Linked DNA regions of Thalassobaculum sp. OXR-137. The protein of the gene in region 2 interacts with the protein of the main gene of each other region in a pairwise test. Links are inferred from orthologs where the notes say so. Each region holds a gene or a part of one and is shown on either strand. Other genes may lie near its edges.

Region 1 (7,627 bases), 1.7 Mb from region 2 along the record:
TCCCAGCCGCTCTCGCGGATCGCGGCCGCCGCCTCGTCGTTGCGCTCCAGCGCCAGGGCGCAGGCGTTGACCGTCAGCGGCAGGTTGCGCTCGGTGAACAGCCGGTGCAGCCGCCAGAAGCCGACGCGGGTGCCGTATTCGAACATCGACTCCGCGGCCAGGTCGCGCGAGCCGGGACCGTTCGGGCTGTCCGGCGAGTCGGTCAGGCTCCCCTCGGAGAAGCCGTCGCCCTCGGGGATCGAGTATTCCGACCCCTCCTCGTAGTTCATGACGAAATTGATCGCCAGCCGCGCGCCGCCGGGCCAGTTGGCATGGGGCGGGGTGCGGCCGTAGCCGACCATGTCGCGGTCCAGATGCGGCTGGAAATTCGGGTCGTCCCGGTCGGGTCCGTTCCGGTCAGGAGCGCTCAAACGATCCTCGCTTCGGCCAGTTTGCGCTGCAGGTCGCGCAGCCGGGTGGCACGTTCGCCCTTTTGCTCCGCCCCGTCCAGATAGCTGGCGAGGAAATCCGGCCGCTTCATGAGCTGCTGCGCGGCGGCCCGGGCGCGGTCGGCGTTCTCGCCCTCGGTGAAAGCGCCTTCGCGGCACAGGTCGACCACCCGCATCAGCCGTTCGGCCGCCGAGCCGCTGCCGTCGTTCAGCTTCTCCAGCAGCCGCGAGCTGTCGAGCAGGGCGGTCTGCGCCTGTTCGACCTGGCGGGTCATGCGGCCCTTCGCCCGGTCGCCGAGCTGGGAGCCCTTCAGCGCCCGGTACAGCGCGCCCAGCGCCATGATCTGCTGCCGAAGCGACAGGCCTTCCGCCACCAGCTTGGCCTCGAGCTGCGGCTGGCCCATCAGGTCGGCGACGTACTGTTCCAGGTACTCCCGCGCGGTCTCGCCGAACACCTTGCTGTGCAGGGCCACGGCCCGCATCACCCGCTCGCCGACGCAGCGCGTTCCCTGCATCAGCATGTCGATGGTCTGGTCGGAGAGGGCCCGGCCCAGCCGGCGTTCCAGCGCCTCCTGGGTCACCTCGCCGCCGATCAGCGCGCCCTCGAAGACGAGGGTGTCGCGCAGCTCGACCACCGCCTGGATCTCCTCGGCGAGGGTCTTGGCCGTCATCTTGTCGGGGCCGGAGACCAGACGGACGATATGCGCGGCCAGGGCCGCCCGGGAATCGGGCATCGGGGCGCGGGTCATCAGCTTGTAGAACGGCACCGACAGGACCGCCTTGGGCGGCGCGTCGGTCGGCCGGGCGGTCCCGTTCAGCAGGGCCAGCAGGCTGGCCACCGCCTCGCCGGCGGTCGGCAGATCGCCGATGACCTCCGGGAGCACCTCCACCGGCCGCAGCAGCTCGCCCAGGAACCGGTCGATGCAGGCCAGCGCCTCCGGCGTGTCGGCGCTGGCGGCGATCTTCAGCAGGGTGTCGAGCTTGTCGGCCCAGCCCTTCTTGTCCGCCAGCCCGGCGGCAACCGAGCACAGGATGCGGAAGGTATGGGCGGGGCTGCTCTCGTCGCCCCGCCGGGCGAACAACGCGCCGGCGGTCTCCGGCGTCATCGGGGCCGGGTCGAGGGCCTCGACCTCCTCGGCCATGGCCGCCTTGGCCTGGTCGATGATGTCCCACAGCCGGCGGATCCGCTCGCTTACCGGCACGCTCATGCCGCGGACCTGCCAGCTCGCCGCCTTCTGGACCGCCTGCATGGCGCTGGTCCCGCTGTTCATCAGATCGGTCTGATGCCGCGGGGAGTACAGGATCTCGATCGCCGTCAGCTTACGGGGGCCGAGATAGGCGGCGCAGGCCCGGGTGATGGTTTCGCGAGCGTCGGGAGTGAACAGGTCTGCGGCTTCTTCGCAGATCGCTGATTTCGCGACCTCGATGTCCTCGCGCGGCGTGAACACCATGATTACTGGGACTCCTGCATATCCGGTCTGCTTGCTCGGTCCGCCGCGCGGAAAAGCTGTCGGAGTATGGCCTAAAAATCTTGGTTAAAGGTTAACCTGCCTTTCTGCCGGGGGCGACCGCGGCGTGATGCAGGGCGATCGCCGCCGCCGCCGACACGTTGAGCGAGCGGATCGGCGCCTTGGTCGGCAGGTGGACGAGTTGGTCGCAGGTCTCGCGGGTCAGGCGGCGCAGGCCGTCGCCCTCCGCCCCCATCACCAGCGCGGCCCGGCCGGACAGGTCGAGACTGTCGAGCGCGACCGGCCCCTCCTCGGCGAGGCCGACGCACCAGAACCCGGCCTCCTGGATGGTGCGCAGGGCGCGGGCGAGGTTGATCACCCGCACCAGCGGGGTGACGTCGAGCGCGCCGGACGCGGTCTTGGCCACCACGGCAGTGATCTGCGGGGTGTGCCGGTCCTGGACGACGACCGCATCGGCCCCGAAGGCCGCGGCGGAGCGCAGCACGGCGCCGAGATTGTGCGGATCGGTCACCTGGTCGAGCACCATCAGCAGGCTTTGGGGCCCGGCGGCGTCGAGCACGTCCTCCAGGGCGGTGTCCGGCAGCGGGTCGACCCGGGCGATCAGGCCCTGATGCACCGCGCCCTCGCCGACCAGGGTGGCGATCTCCTCCGCCGTGACGGTCCTGGGGTCGGGCAGGGCCCCGCACCGGGCCTCGGGCAGGGCGGCCAGGGTCTCGGCGAGATCGGCCGCCGCTTCCACGCTGCACATCAGCGCGCGGACATGCCGTCGCGGATTGGCCAGTGCTGCCGCCACCGCGTGCCTGCCGAACAGCAGAGTCGGGTCGAATGCCGTCCGATCCGACTCGCGGCCGGGGAGTGTTTGACCGCCGCCGGACCGCTCGCGGCCGGGGGCAGGGGATTTCGCCGCACGGGAGGGGCGGCCGCCGTATTTTCGTTTCGCCATGGCTATGCTACGGTTTTCCTCGGTTGGGAGACCACGAACCGCCTGGATTACCGGCGCGGTCATTTTTTGTCGCGTTCGTCGTTGACAAACGGTCGCGAATTAACATAGTTCGCACTCCCTCAGGAACGGGGCTTGCCGAAAGCGAGATTGCGATCCGATCCGATGGTGGGGTGGCCGAGTGGTTAAAGGCAGCAGACTGTAAATCTGCCCGCGTATGCGTACGTAGGTTCGAATCCTACCCCCACCACCACTTGCTGACCGGATCGCGACCGACCGACAAGGTTCTGAAGAGGGTTAGTTTTTCCGGCATCTCCTGGATGCCTCCACGATGCAGCCGACGGGAACGACGAGATGGCCAAGGAGAAATTCGCGCGGACTAAGCCGCACTGCAACATCGGCACGATCGGTCACGTCGACCACGGCAAGACGACGCTGACGGCGGCGATCACGAAGACGCTTGCAGAGTCCGGCGGTGCGACGTTCATGGCGTACGACGCCATCGACAAGGCGCCGGAAGAGAAGGCGCGCGGCATCACGATCTCGACGGCGCACGTTGAGTACGAGACGGCGAACCGTCACTACGCGCATGTGGACTGCCCGGGCCACGCCGACTACGTGAAGAACATGATCACGGGTGCGGCGCAGATGGACGGCGCGATCCTGGTGGTGTCGGCGGCCGACGGCCCGATGCCGCAGACGCGCGAGCACATCCTTCTGGCGCGCCAGGTCGGCGTTCCGGCGCTGGTCGTGTTCATGAACAAGGTCGACCAGGTCGACGACGAGGAGCTTCTGGAGCTGGTCGAGCTCGAGATCCGCGAGCTTCTGTCGTCCTACGAGTTCCCGGGCGACGACATTCCGATCACCAAGGGTTCGGCTCTGGCCGCGCTCGAGGACAGCAACGAGGAGATCGGCCGCAAGGCGATCCTCGCGCTGATGGAGACGGTCGACTCGTACATTCCGACCCCGGAGCGTCCGAAGAACCTGCCGTTCCTGATGCCGATCGAGGACGTGTTCTCGATCTCGGGCCGCGGCACGGTGGTGACCGGCCGTATCGAGCGCGGCATCGTGAAGGTGGGCGAGGAAATCGAGATCGTCGGCATCAAGACGACGGTGAAGACGACCTGCACCGGTGTGGAGATGTTCCGCAAGCTGCTGGACCAGGGCGAGGCGGGCGACAACGTTGGCGTTCTGCTGCGCGGCACCAAGCGCGAGGACGTGGAGCGCGGTCAGGTTCTGGCGAAGCCGGGCTCGATCACGCCGCACACGAAGTTCAAGGCCGAGGCGTACATCCTGACGAAGGAAGAGGGTGGCCGTCACACGCCGTTCTTCACCAACTACCGTCCGCAGTTCTACTTCCGCACGACGGACGTGACCGGGACGGTGACGCTGCCGGAAGGCACCGAGATGGTGATGCCGGGCGACAACATCGCGATGGACGTCGAGCTGATCGCGCCGATCGCCATGGATGACGGCCTGCGCTTCGCCATCCGCGAAGGCGGCCGCACCGTCGGCGCCGGCGTGGTGTCGAAGGTCATCGAGTAATCGGGGGTCATCGGGTAAGCGGAGGCGGGTAACGCTTTTGCAAGGTTAGGAGTGTAGCTCAACTGGTAGAGCACCGGTCTCCAAAACCGGGGGCTGGGGGTTCGAGCCCCTCCACTCCTGCCACTATATAAAGACGTTTCGCGGGCGGCGCCGTCGGGAAACCCGATGGGCGCCATCCGCATTCACGTGTTCGGAATTGGTGCCACAGCGTACCCCGGGGCTTTTCCCGGGACCGTGCGGCGGAGAGCAGAAGCGATGGCGAAGGTGAGTCCCGCCCAGTTCGTGCGTCAGGTGCGACAGGAAGTGTCGCGGGTCACGTGGGCGAGCCGCAAGGAGACGGCCGTGGCCACCCTGATGGTCTTCATCATGGTGTTGCTGGCCTCGGTGTTCTTCTTCGTGGTCGACCAGGTCCTGGCCTGGGGTGTGCAACTGGTACTGGGGCTCGGAGGCTGACATGGCGCAACGATGGTACGTGGTGCAGACCTATTCCGGCTTCGAGAAGAAGGTCGCCCAGTCGATCAACGAGCAGGTCGCCCAGCACGAGTTCGAGGATCTGATCACCGAAGTCCTGGTTCCGACCGAGGAAGTGATCGAGATGCGCCGGGGCGTGAAGGCGACCACCGAACGCAAGTTCTTCCCGGGCTACATCCTGGTCCGGATGGAGCTGACGGACGAGAGCTGGCATCTGGTCAAGTCGCAGCCGAAGGTGGCCGGGTTCGTGGGCGGCAAGAGCCGTCCGATCCCGATCACCGACGCCGAGGCGGACCGTCTGCTGAAGCAGGTCTCCGAGGGCGTGGACCGGCCGAAGCCGTCGATCACCTTCGAGATCGGCGAGCAGGTCCGGGTCTCCGACGGCCCGTTCGCGACGTTCAACGGCCTTGTCGAGGATGTCGACGAGGAGCGGGCGCGTCTGAAAGTTGCGGTGTCGATCTTCGGACGATCGACGCCGGTCGATCTGGAATTCACCCAGGTCGAGAAAACCTGAGCCCGTTCGGGTTCGATCCCGGGACACATGCCCGGGGCCGGAACGGCTCGTTTGTGGACGGCCTGTGGGAGATGACCGCGAAGCCCTGCGGCATCGCACCACGGACCGAAAAGAGGAAGGCAACAGATGGCTAAGAAGATCGTCGGCTATATCAAGCTGGAGATCCCGGCCGGAGCGGCGAACCCGTCTCCGCCGGTGGGTCCGGCTCTCGGTCAACGCGGACTCAACATCATGGAGTTCTGCAAGGCGTTCAACGCCGCGACCGAGAAGATGGAGAAGGGCATGCCGGTGCCGGTGGTGATCACCGCCTACGGCGACCGTACCTTCACCTTCATCACCAAGACCCCGCCGGTGTCCTATTTCCTGAAGAAGGCGTCGAAGGTGGCCAAGGGCTCCCCGACGCCGAACAAGGGCGCGGTCGGCAAGGTCACCCTGGCGCAGGTCAAGGAGATCGCCGAGCAGAAGATGCCGGATCTGAACGCCGTCGACATGGACGGTGCGGTTCAGATGATCAAGGGTTCCGCCCGTTCCATGGGCATCGAAGTGGTGGAGTGAGGCGATCATGGCAAAAACAGGTAAGCGTCTTCGCGCCGCGTACGGCGACCTCGACCGGACGGCCCTCTTCGGCATGGCCGAGGCCATCAAGCTCATCAAGGGCAAGGCCAGCGCCAAGTTCGACGAGACCGTCGAGATCTCGATGAACCTGGGCGTCGACCCGCGTCACTCCGACCAGATGGTCCGCGGCGTCGTCTCGCTGCCGCACGGCACCGGCAAGGACGTGCGCGTCGCCGTCTTCGCCAAGGACGCCAAGGCGGACGAGGCCCGTGCGGCCGGTGCCGAGGTGGTCGGGGCCGAGGATCTGATGGAAGAGATCCAGAATGGCCGGATGGACTTCGACCGCGTGATCGCGACCCCGGACATGATGGCCGTCGTCGGCCGTCTCGGTAAGGTGCTGGGCCCGCGCGGCCTGATGCCGAACCCGAAGCTGGGCACCGTGACCCCGAACGTGGCCGACGCCGTCGCCGCCGCGAAGGCCGGTCAGGTCGAGTTCCGCGTCGAGAAGGCCGGCATCGTCCATGCCGGCATCGGCAAGGCGAGCTTCTCCGAGGATCAGCTGGTCGAGAACGCCACGGCGTTCGTCGATGCGATCCAGAAGGCGAAGCCGACCGGGGCGAAGGGCCACTACATCAAGCGCGTGTCGGTCAGCTCGACCATGGGTCCGGGCATCAAGATCGACACGGCGGCTCTGGGTTCCGCGCCGGCCGCCTAACGCGGCCGCGCTCAAGAGATCGACGGTCCGCGGTCAGCCGCGGGCCGGCGTGAGGGGCGGGAGAGATCCCGTTCCGACCTGTCCGAGACTACGGGCGGCCGCGGCGGAGCGATCCGGAGGGGCCTTAAATTCCGCCCGTACAGACGGGAGCGCCAACGGATACCGGCCCAGCCGGCGATGTTGGACTTCTGGGACAGGCGAACAGGGGCGGCACGAAAGTGTCGTCTTCGTGCAACCGGACCGACGGGCCATGTTCGAAACAGAACGACGGCGCATCGGTTCCAATTGCGGAGATAAGAGGTGAACCGAACCGAAAAGGCCGAGTTGGTCGACTCTCTTCGCACGACGTTCGAAGGCTCCGAAGTCGTCGTCATCACCCATCAGACGGGTCTGACGGTGTCCGAGGTCGAAGGTCTTCGTTCCAACGTCCGTGCGGCCGGGGCCGGCTACAAGGTCACGAAGAATCGGCTCGCCCGTCTTGCTCTGCAGGGCACGCGCTACGAGAACCTGAGCGACCTCTTCACGGGTCCGACGTCGGTGACGACGTCGACCGACCCGGTGGCGGCGGCGAAGGTGATCGTTGAGTTCGCCAATAAGAACGACAAGGTCACCATCGTCGGTGGCGGCCTGGGCGAACGGAAACTCAACATCGATGAGATCAAGGCTCTGGCCAAGACCCCGTCGATCGACGAGTCGCGTGCCAAGCTTGTGGGTCTCCTTCAGACCCCGGCGTCTCGGATGGTTGGTGTGCTTGCCGCACCGGCCGGCCAGATCGCGCGGGTGCTCAAGGCCCACAGCGAGCAGTCGGAGTGAGGGCGGACGAACCGCTCTGTCAACAGAAGTACCAACGTGGAGTGAATTGAAATGGCTGATCTTGCCAAGCTGGTCGACGACCTGTCCGCTCTGACCGTCCTCGAGGCGGCCGAGCTGTCGAAGATGCTCGAGGAGAAGTGGGGCGTGTCCGCCGCTGCTCCGGTCGCGGTCGCCGCG
Region 2 (8,612 bases):
CCGGCCGGAAAACCGCCAGACAGCGAAATCCAACAGAAACACGTCTGCCATCCAGAGGAAACAGCCGCACATGATCGAAGTCGTCGAGGACATCACCACCCCCGATGGGGCGATGGAGACCTTTATCGTCCGCCCGGAACGCGCCAGGGAAAACGGGGACCCGTATCCGGCCGTGCTGATGCTGATGGATGCGCCGGGAATCCGCGAGGAGCTGTACGACATGGCCCGGCGGCTGGCCACGGTCGGATACTGCGTGCTGCTGCCGAATTTGTACTACCGCGCCGGCCGCGACACGAAATACGGCCCGCATGTCCTGACCGCGGGCAGCGACGACCACACCGCCATGCGGGCGATACGCACCAAGATGACGATTCCGCCGGTGATGTCCGATGTGCAGGTGATGTTCGACCATATCGACAGGGCCGGCATCGCCCGGCCGGGGCCGGTCGGCGTGCACGGCTACTGCATGAGCGGGCCGTATGCCCTGGCGGCGGCGGCCCGCTATCCCGACCGGGTGGCGGCGGCGGCCTCGTTCTACGGCACGTGGATCGTCAGCGACGCGGTGGAAAGTCCGCACGCCACCCTCGGCCAGGCCAAGGGCGAGCTCTATATAAGCTGTGCGGAGACCGACGATCTGGCGCCGCCGGACATGGTGGCCGAGCTGAAGCGGCTGTTCGACGCGTCAGGGGCGAAGGGGGAGCTGGAGGTGCATCCGGGCACCCATCACGGCTTCGCGTTCCCGAGCCGCTGGTGCTACGACAAGCAGGCCGGCGAACGGCATTGGGAGCGTCTCATCGCGCTCTATCGCCGGACTCTCGAATAAAACTCATGTTGCGATGCAGCATGAATTATCCAGGTGCCGAAACAAGTACGGCGCCGCCCCGGGGCGGGGGCGGCGCCGCTCTTTCGGTAGCCGTTAAGCAGGGACTAAACGGCTGCCGGATGGGCTCCGCCATGGGAGGCGGATTTGGTGTTGGTGAAGAGCGAGACGACCGGCTTGGTCAGCGCGGCGTAAGCGCTGCGGAACGCGGACTGAACCGCGAGCGCGCGCATCCGGCGACCGGCAGCGATGCCGCGCGCGATGTCTTGCTCGGTGATGGTGCGCATCTGGATCGTCTGGGTGGTCATGGCGTGTCTCCTGTCTGGGGCAACGCGGCGTGTTCCGTACCGGTGCCGTTCGTTGCTGATCACCAAGATGGTCTTCGCAACGCACAATGACAAATTCGTAATTCAAAGAAGTGAATTTAGAAAAATCAATAATGCTCCGCACCCGGATCGGGGGTGACGGGCGGGCCGAGAGGAGCTTCCGATGATCACCCTGCGCCAGGTCCGATACTTCCTCGCCGTCGCCGAGACCGAGAAGGTCTCCGCCGCCGCCACCAATCTGGGGATCTCCCAGTCGGCCATCACCCTGTCGGTGAAGGAGTTGGAGAACCAGCTCGGCGTCACCCTGTTCGAGCGCCGGGTCGGCGGCGTGGCGCTCACCCGCGAGGGGCAGAACTTCATCGCCCATGCCCGCAACATCGAGGCGGCGGTCGCCGACGCGGTCGCCGACATGCACCCGGACCGCACCGACGTGGAGGGAACGGTCAAGCTGGGGGTGACCAATGCCGGGGCCGGCTACTTCCTGGTGCCGCCGCTGGCCCGGTTCCAGCGGGCGTTCCCCAACGTGAAGGTCCAGCTTCTGGAGCGCGAGCGCGAGGAGATGGAGCGGCAGGTGCTGTCCGGCACGGTGGATATCGCGCTGCTGCTGACCTCCAACCTGTCGAACGCCCCGGACCTGGAGCATCGCGGCCTGTTCCAGAGCCCGCGCGGCGCCTGGGTGGCGACAAACCATCCGCTGGCGAGCCGCGACACGGTCAGCCGGGCCGACGTGATCGAGTACCCCTACGTGCTCTACCAGATCGACGAGGCCGACCGCTCGTCCCGCGAATACCTGGCCGCCTCCGGCCTGGAGCCCAAGGTGCTGTTCGAGACCACGTCCCTGGAGGCGCTGCGCAGCATGGTCGCCACGGGGCAGGGGGTGACGATCCTGTCAAAGATGCTGTTCCGCCCCTGGTCGCTGGATGGCGGCCGGCTGGAATGGGTCCCGATCATCGACGCGCCGCCGCCGATGGAGATTGGCCTGGTCTGGCGCAAAGGCCACGAATTCTCCGCCGCCGAGGCCCGGCTGGTGGAGTATCTGGAGGCGGCGGTGCGCTAGCGGTGCGGGGATCTCCGGGGCCCGTTGCCGCCCGCGTCCCCCGGTGCTAAACCGCGCGACCCATATTGACGCACGGGGGACCGCCCGATGAAGGCCGCCAATTCGCTCCTGTCCTCCTACGGCACCACGGTGTTCGAGGTGATGTCGCGGCTCGCCATCGAGCACAAGGCGATCAATCTCGGCCAGGGCTTCCCCGACGACCGCGGCCCGGACCCGGTGCTGGAGCAGGCCTCCAAGGCGCTGTACGACCCGCCGAACCAGTATCCGCCGATGATGGGCGTGCCCGAGCTGCGCCAGGCGGTCGCCGCCCACAACAAGCGGTTCTACGGCCTCGATGTCGACTGGCAGAAGGAGGTCATGGTCTCCACCGGCGCCACCGAGGCGCTGGCGGCCTGCTTCCTGGCGCTGATCGAGCCCGGCGACGAGGTCGTCGTCATCGAGCCGCTCTACGACTGCTATCTGCCGATGATCCGGCGGGCCGGCGGCATTCCGCGCCCGGTGCGGCTGACCCCGCCGGAATGGAAGCTCGACCTGGAGGCCCTGGAGGCGTCGTTCAGCGACCGCACCAAGATGATCGTGGTCAACGATCCGCAGAACCCGGCCTCGAAGGTCTACAGCCGCGAGGAACTGACGGCGATCGCCGATCTCTGCCAGAAGTACGACGCCTACGCCCTGTGCGACGAGGCCTACGAGCATCTGGCCTTCGACGGCCGCCCGCATATCCCGCTGATGACCCTGGACGGCATGCGCGAGCGCTGCGTGCGGATCGGCTCGGCCGGCAAGACCTTCTCGCTGACCGGCTGGAAGGTCGGCTACGTCACCGCGCCGGAGCACTTGCTGGGACCGATCTCCAAGGCGCACCAGTTCCTGGTCTTCACCACCGCGCCGAACCTGCAGCGCGCGGTCGCCTTCGGGCTGAACCAGGACGATTCGTATTTCGACGGGCTGCGCGACGAGATGGCGCGGCGCCGCGACCGGCTGACCGAGGGCCTGACCTCCATCGGCCTGGCGCCGGTGACCTGCCAGGGCACGTATTTCCTGTTCGTCGACGTCGCCGCCCATCTCTACGACGCGGAGACGGACGAGGGGTTCTGCCGCCGGCTGGTGACCGATGCCGGGGTGGCCGCCGTCCCGGTCTCCGCCTTCTATCTCGACCCGCAGAGCGCGCCGCGGAACTACATCCGTTTCTGCTTCGCCAAGCAGGACCCGGTGCTCGACGGGGCGGTGGAGAAGCTGGGAACGTATTTGAAGGAGGTCGGCCTCGGCATTTAGGTTGACGCCAGGGCGGGGCTGGAATAACAAACGCCTCCGCCGAGCCGAGATGGTTCGGCGCCCGGTGGCGGGTGTAGCTCAGGTGGTTAGAGCGCCAGATTGTGGCTCTGGAGGCCGTGGGTTCGAGTCCCATCACTCGCCCCAATTCCCTACACTGTCGGCATGACATGGCCGACAGAGACGGGTCCGACGACGCGCGATACTCTGCTCTCCTGCGAGCAGATGGGCGCCTGCGATCGGTTCACCATTGAAAAGAGAACGACCGGGTTCACCCTCATGCTCCGTGCGGGGCAGGGGGCGGCGCGCCGTATCCGCCGGGCCTTTCGGCCGGGCCGGGTGCTGGTCGCCTGCGGACCGGGCAACAACGGCGGCGACGGGTTCGTCATCGCCCATGACCTGCGCGCTCATGGCTGGGAGGTCACGGTCGCGCTGCTCGGCGCCCGCGACCGGCTGACAGGCGATGCGGCGGAAGCGGCGGCCTATTGGGACGGCCCGATCGAAATGCTGACGGCGGAGCGCGTCGAGTCGGCCGAGATCTTCGTGGACGCGCTGTTCGGCGCCGGACTGACCCGCCCGGTCGAGGGCGTGGCCGCCGAGGTGCTGGACCGGGCCGCCACGCGGTCGGCGGGCGGCGGGCTGACGGTCGTCGCCGTCGACGTGCCCAGCGGCGTGCACGGCGATACCGGCCAGGTCCTCGGCACGGCCTGTCCGGCCGACCTGACGGTCACCTTTCACTGTCTGAAACCCGGCCACCTGCTGCATCCGGGGGGCCGGCTGTGCGGCGGCATCCGGGTCGTCGATATCGGCATCGACCCGGCCGCTCCGGCGCTGACCGAGCCGGCGGCGCGGATGATCTCGCCGCGGCTTTGGGACGGGCTGCTGACCCCGGCGGGTCCGGACGATCACAAATACACTCGCGGCCACGTGCTGGTGCTGGCCGGCGCCATGCCCGGCGCGGCGCGGCTGGCCGCCCGCTCGGCCCGGCATATGGGGGCGGGGCTGGTGACGGTCTGCGCGCCCGAGGAGGCTGTCCCTCTGATCGCCGGCGATGCGCCAGGACTGATCGTGCAGGAGATCCCCTACGACCTGGAAGCCTTCGTGGCGGGCCGCAAGGTGGCGGCCATCGTCGTCGGGCCGGGTCTGGGACGGGGTGCCGATGCCAGACGGCTGGTGGAGGCTGCGATGGCCTGCGTCGTGCCGACGGTGTTGGATGCCGACGTGTTCTCGCTGTTCGCCGGCGGACGCCTGCCGCGTGGCGGGCCGGCGGTGCTGACGCCCCATGGTGGCGAGTTCTCGCGGCTCTTTGCCAAGCTGGACCCACGCCAGATCGGCCGGATCGCGGCGGTCAGTCGGGCGGCGGCCAACTGCGGCCACACGGTTCTGCTCAAAGGGCCCGACAGCACGGTGGCGGCCCCGGACGGCCGCTGCGCGATCCTCGACGGCGCGCCGGCAACCCTGGCGACCGGCGGCACCGGAGACGTGCTGGCCGGCGCAATCGGCGCGTTGCTGGCGCGCGGCCTGCCGGGCTTCGAGGCGGCCTGCGCCGGTGCCTGGTTCCACCGCGAGGCGGCCCGCTGGCTGGGCGGGACGGCGCTGCTACCCGAGGATCTCGCCGACGCCCTTTGAGGGTCGCGGCGCATGCTCGATCTGCGGCTGGCCGAAGGCGATGTCCGTGGTCTTATCCAGCTTCCGCACCACGTGTTTCAGCAGCAGCTTCGTCAGGGTATGGCTGGAGTCCATCACCGCCTCGATCTGGTCCGGCGCCACCTCCAGGGCGGTGACCGGCGAGATCGCGCGGGCGCCGCGGGTGTGCGTCGCCCCCTCGATCACGGCCAACTCGCCGACGACCTCGCCCGGACCGAGCCGGGCCAGGGACACCGTACGGGCGCCGGCAATCTGATACACCTCGACCGTCCCGTCCTCGATGAGGAACAGACTGGTGGCGGCATCTCCTTGTTCGAACAGGCATTCGTTTGGCTCGAAGTAGTACTTCGAGACGGTCAGGCCTTCGCCCTGGTTGGATCGCACCGCTGTGTTCCTAAGGTTAGAGCCCCTGGCCGGACTACGCGCTCAGCGAAGCCGGGTTCCCGGTGAGTATGCGTTTTAAATCCATCGGCTCCGCGCAGGGCTGCTCAGAACCCGAATGAGGATCAGGCCGGACGCTTCGTATGCCCGAAGGCGACGTCGTTGGTGCGGTGCAGCTTGCGGACCACGCGCTTGAGGATCATGCGGATCAGGGCGGGGCTTTCCGCCAGGCTCTGGTCGAGCTGACCGGGGTCGACCTTGAGGGCCGCCACGGGAGTTACGGCACGGACGCTGCGGGTGTGGGGTATGCCTTCGATCAATGCCAGCTCGCCGACGACATCGCCCTTACCCAGCCGGGCGACGGTGCTTACCCGCGCGCCCGAGGCGCGGAAGACCTCCACGACGCCTTCCTCGATCAGAAAGATCCCGGTCGGCGGCTCTCCTTCAGAGAACAGGGTCTCGTTGGCCTCGTAAAAGACCTTCGCGACTTTCAGCCCGCTGTCTGTCTTCGCTGCCACCGCAGCCTCCTCTCGGGTCGGGACGCGACACGGTGTCCCACTACCTCAGATGTGGTCGCGGGGGCGCCCCGCTATGCGGCATTTCAGCCGGAGGCGTCGGCACCGCCCAGTTCCGCCAGGATGTCGTCGACGCACTGTTCAGGCGGCCGGGTGACGTCCACCGTGATCGCATCCTCGTCGCCGGAGGGTGGCTCCAGGGTTGCGATCTGGGAGGTCAGCAGGCTGGTCGGCATGTAGTGGTCGACCCGCTTCTCCATCCTGGCGCGGATCAGCGCCTCGTCGCCGGCCAGCCGGACAAGCCGCACGTCGGCGCGGTCGCCGACCAGGATCGCCCGGTAACGCCGCTTCAGAGCCGAGCAGGACACGACCATGCCGGTGCCCGCTGCCCGCCAGCGGTCGATATCGGCGGCGATGGCGGCCAGCCAGGGACCGCGGTCGGCGTCGTCCAGCGGCGTACCGGCCCGCATTTTCTCTACATTGGCCGGCGGATGGTAGCTGTCCCCCTCCGCATAGCCCCAGCCCAGCCGCTCGGCCAGCAGGGTGCCGATGGTGGTCTTGCCGACCCCGGACACACCCATCATGACGACGACGATGGGGGCGCTCATGAGCCGCTCCAGTCCGCGTGGTGGTTGCCGGGTGCGTCGAGGCGCTCGAAGGTATGGGCGCCGAACTTGTCGCGCAGGCCCTGCAGGAAGTCGGCCGGCACCCGGGCGCGCACCATCCCGTCATGCCAGGACAGGGAAGAGGTGAGGGCAGGGACGGCGTAGCCGGCGCCGATGCCCGCCGCCGCCGTCCTGCGCAGACCGGGCAGGGTCTCGGCCAGCTCGGCACGCAGGGAGGGGGCGGCCAGCGGATGGGTGCCGGGTGCCAGACCGGCGAAGGCTTCGGCCAGCCGGTCGAGCAGCGGAGCGCGCAGGATACAGCCGGCCCGCCAAACCTTCGCGACCGCCACCGGGTCCACCTTCCAGCCGTCACGCGCATCGGCAGCGGCGATCAGGACGAAACCCTGGAGGAAGGAGAGCAGGGTGGCGGCGCGGAAGGCGGCCTCAAGATCGGCCGGGTCGATCTGCACCGCTTCCGGTGCCTTTGCCGCCAGTACCTGCCGCTCGTCGCGGGCGGCGGAGACGGCGCGGGCGAAGACGGCTTCGGCGATCGACGGAGCGGCCACGCCCAGGTCCAGCGCCGCAAGGGAGGCCCAGCGGCCGGTGCCCTTCTGGCCGGCGCGGTCGACCACCTTGTCCAGCAGCGGTGCGCCGTTGCTGTCGCGGGTGCGCACCACATCGGCGGCGATCTCCACCAGATACCCGCCGCCCGGGCCGCGGTTCCAGGTGGCGAAGGTCTCACCGATCCGGTCCACGTCCATCGACAGGCCATGACGCATCAGGTCGTAGGCCTCGGCCAGGGCCTGCATGACGGCGTATTCGATGCCGTTATGGACGGTCTTCACGAAATGTCCGGCGGCCCCGCCGCCAAGCCGGTCGCAGCACGGCGTGCCGTCGGCGGCCCGGGCCGCGACCGCCTGCAGGGTCGGCGCGACCCGGTCCCAGGCTGCGGCGTCGCCGCCGGCCATCAGCGCGGGCCCTCGGCGCGCGCCTTCCTCGCCGCCGGACACGCCGAGGCCGATCAGGTGGATGCCGTCCGCCGCCAGTGCCTCCTGACGCCGCGCGGTGTCGACGGCGTCGGTGTTGCCGCCGTCGACGATGACGTCTCCCGCCTCCAGATGCGGGCGCAGGGCCGCAATCACCGCGTCCACGGCGGCACCGGCGGTCACCATCAGCAGCACCGCCCGCGGACTGGCGAGCCGGCGCGCGAGATCCGCCGCGTCGTCGGCCCAGATGGTGCCGTCGGGCAGCTCGGCGCGCGCTCTGGCGGCGAGGGCGCCGTCGCGCTCCCACGCCACCAGGGGCACGGCGTGGTCGGCCAGGTTCAGCGCCAGGTTCCGGCCCATGGTGCCGAGGCCGATGATCCCCAGCGGGGCGATGTTCTGCGTCATGACCGTTCCTATCCCAGGCTCTCGCGCCAAGCGTCGCGGGCCTGATATCCCCAATAGACCATCTGGGCGTACCAGGCGCCGATCGGTCCGCCCACCGGGGTGAGGCCGAAAGGCTTGAACAGCTCCCAGCGGTCGTCGCCCTCGGCGATGGCGGAGGCGACCAGCTCGCCGCCCATGGTGGTCGTCGCCATGCCGTGGCCGCCATAGCCCTGGCTGTACCACACGCCGGGGCGCAGGCGGCCGATCTGCGGCATCTTGTGGGCGGCATAGCCCATGGTGCCGGGCCAGGCGACCTCTGCCTTCAGGTCGGAGAGCTGCGGATACACCTTCTTCAGGTCGGCCATCATGATGTCGGAGAGATGGGACGGGTTGGTCCAGCGGCTGATCCGTCCGCCCCACAGGATCCGGGTGTCGGGCAGGGGCCGGTAGTAGTCGCTGGCGAAGCGGGTGTCGCCGACCCCGTTGGGCAGGCCCATGACCTCGGTCAGGCGGTCGCCGACCGGCTCGGTCAGCACCACATAGGTGCCGATCGGCAGGGTCGCCGCCGACAGGCGCGGCACCAGTCCCTCGATATAGCCCGAGCAGCAGACGACCACCTGCT

What was found.
Region 1: the proteins of T8K17_RS17140 (region 2) and rlmB interact in binary tests that used the Escherichia coli proteins (3 or more experiments, as listed by UniProt). The link is inferred for Thalassobaculum sp. OXR-137 from one-to-one orthologs.

The regions. Positions count from the first base shown.
Region 1 is NZ_CP139715.1:5,359,553-5,367,179, reverse strand. The notes cover bases 906-3,650. They hold rlmB (23S rRNA (guanosine(2251)-2'-O)-methyltransferase RlmB), read right to left. Parts: upstream 2,841-3,650; coding sequence 1,971-2,840; downstream 906-1,970. Other genes in these bases: tuf (elongation factor Tu), read left to right, coding at 3,192-3,650; T8K17_RS24895 (hypothetical protein), read right to left, coding at 906-1,879. In the rest of the region: T8K17_RS24900 (allantoinase PuuE), read right to left, coding at 1-410; more of T8K17_RS24895, read right to left, coding at 407-905; more of tuf, read left to right, coding at 3,651-4,382; preprotein translocase subunit SecE, read left to right, coding at 4,638-4,835; transcription termination/antitermination protein NusG, read left to right, coding at 4,837-5,367; rplK (50S ribosomal protein L11), read left to right, coding at 5,494-5,922; rplA (50S ribosomal protein L1), read left to right, coding at 5,930-6,637; rplJ (50S ribosomal protein L10), read left to right, coding at 6,938-7,450; rplL (50S ribosomal protein L7/L12), read left to right, coding at 7,502-7,627. UniProt on the Escherichia coli protein: Specifically methylates the ribose of guanosine 2251 in 23S rRNA.
Region 2 is NZ_CP139715.1:3,700,699-3,709,310, forward strand. What follows is about bases 3,028-5,926. They hold T8K17_RS17140 (NAD(P)H-hydrate dehydratase), read left to right. Parts: upstream 3,028-3,751; coding sequence 3,752-5,101; downstream 5,102-5,926. Other genes in these bases: T8K17_RS17130 (aminotransferase), read left to right, coding at 3,028-3,475; T8K17_RS17145 (cyclic nucleotide-binding domain-containing protein), read right to left, coding at 5,072-5,503; T8K17_RS17150 (cyclic nucleotide-binding domain-containing protein), read right to left, coding at 5,626-5,926. Outside these bases: T8K17_RS17115 (dienelactone hydrolase family protein), read left to right, coding at 71-823; T8K17_RS17120 (hypothetical protein), read right to left, coding at 928-1,128; T8K17_RS17125 (LysR family transcriptional regulator), read left to right, coding at 1,310-2,203; more of T8K17_RS17130, read left to right, coding at 2,291-3,027; more of T8K17_RS17150, read right to left, coding at 5,927-6,018; T8K17_RS17155 (gluconokinase), read right to left, coding at 6,102-6,623; gndA (NADP-dependent phosphogluconate dehydrogenase), read right to left, coding at 6,620-8,011; T8K17_RS17165 (FAD-binding oxidoreductase), read right to left, coding at 8,020-8,612. UniProt on the Escherichia coli protein: Bifunctional enzyme that catalyzes the epimerization of the S- and R-forms of NAD(P)HX and the dehydration of the S-form of NAD(P)HX at the expense of ADP, which is converted to AMP.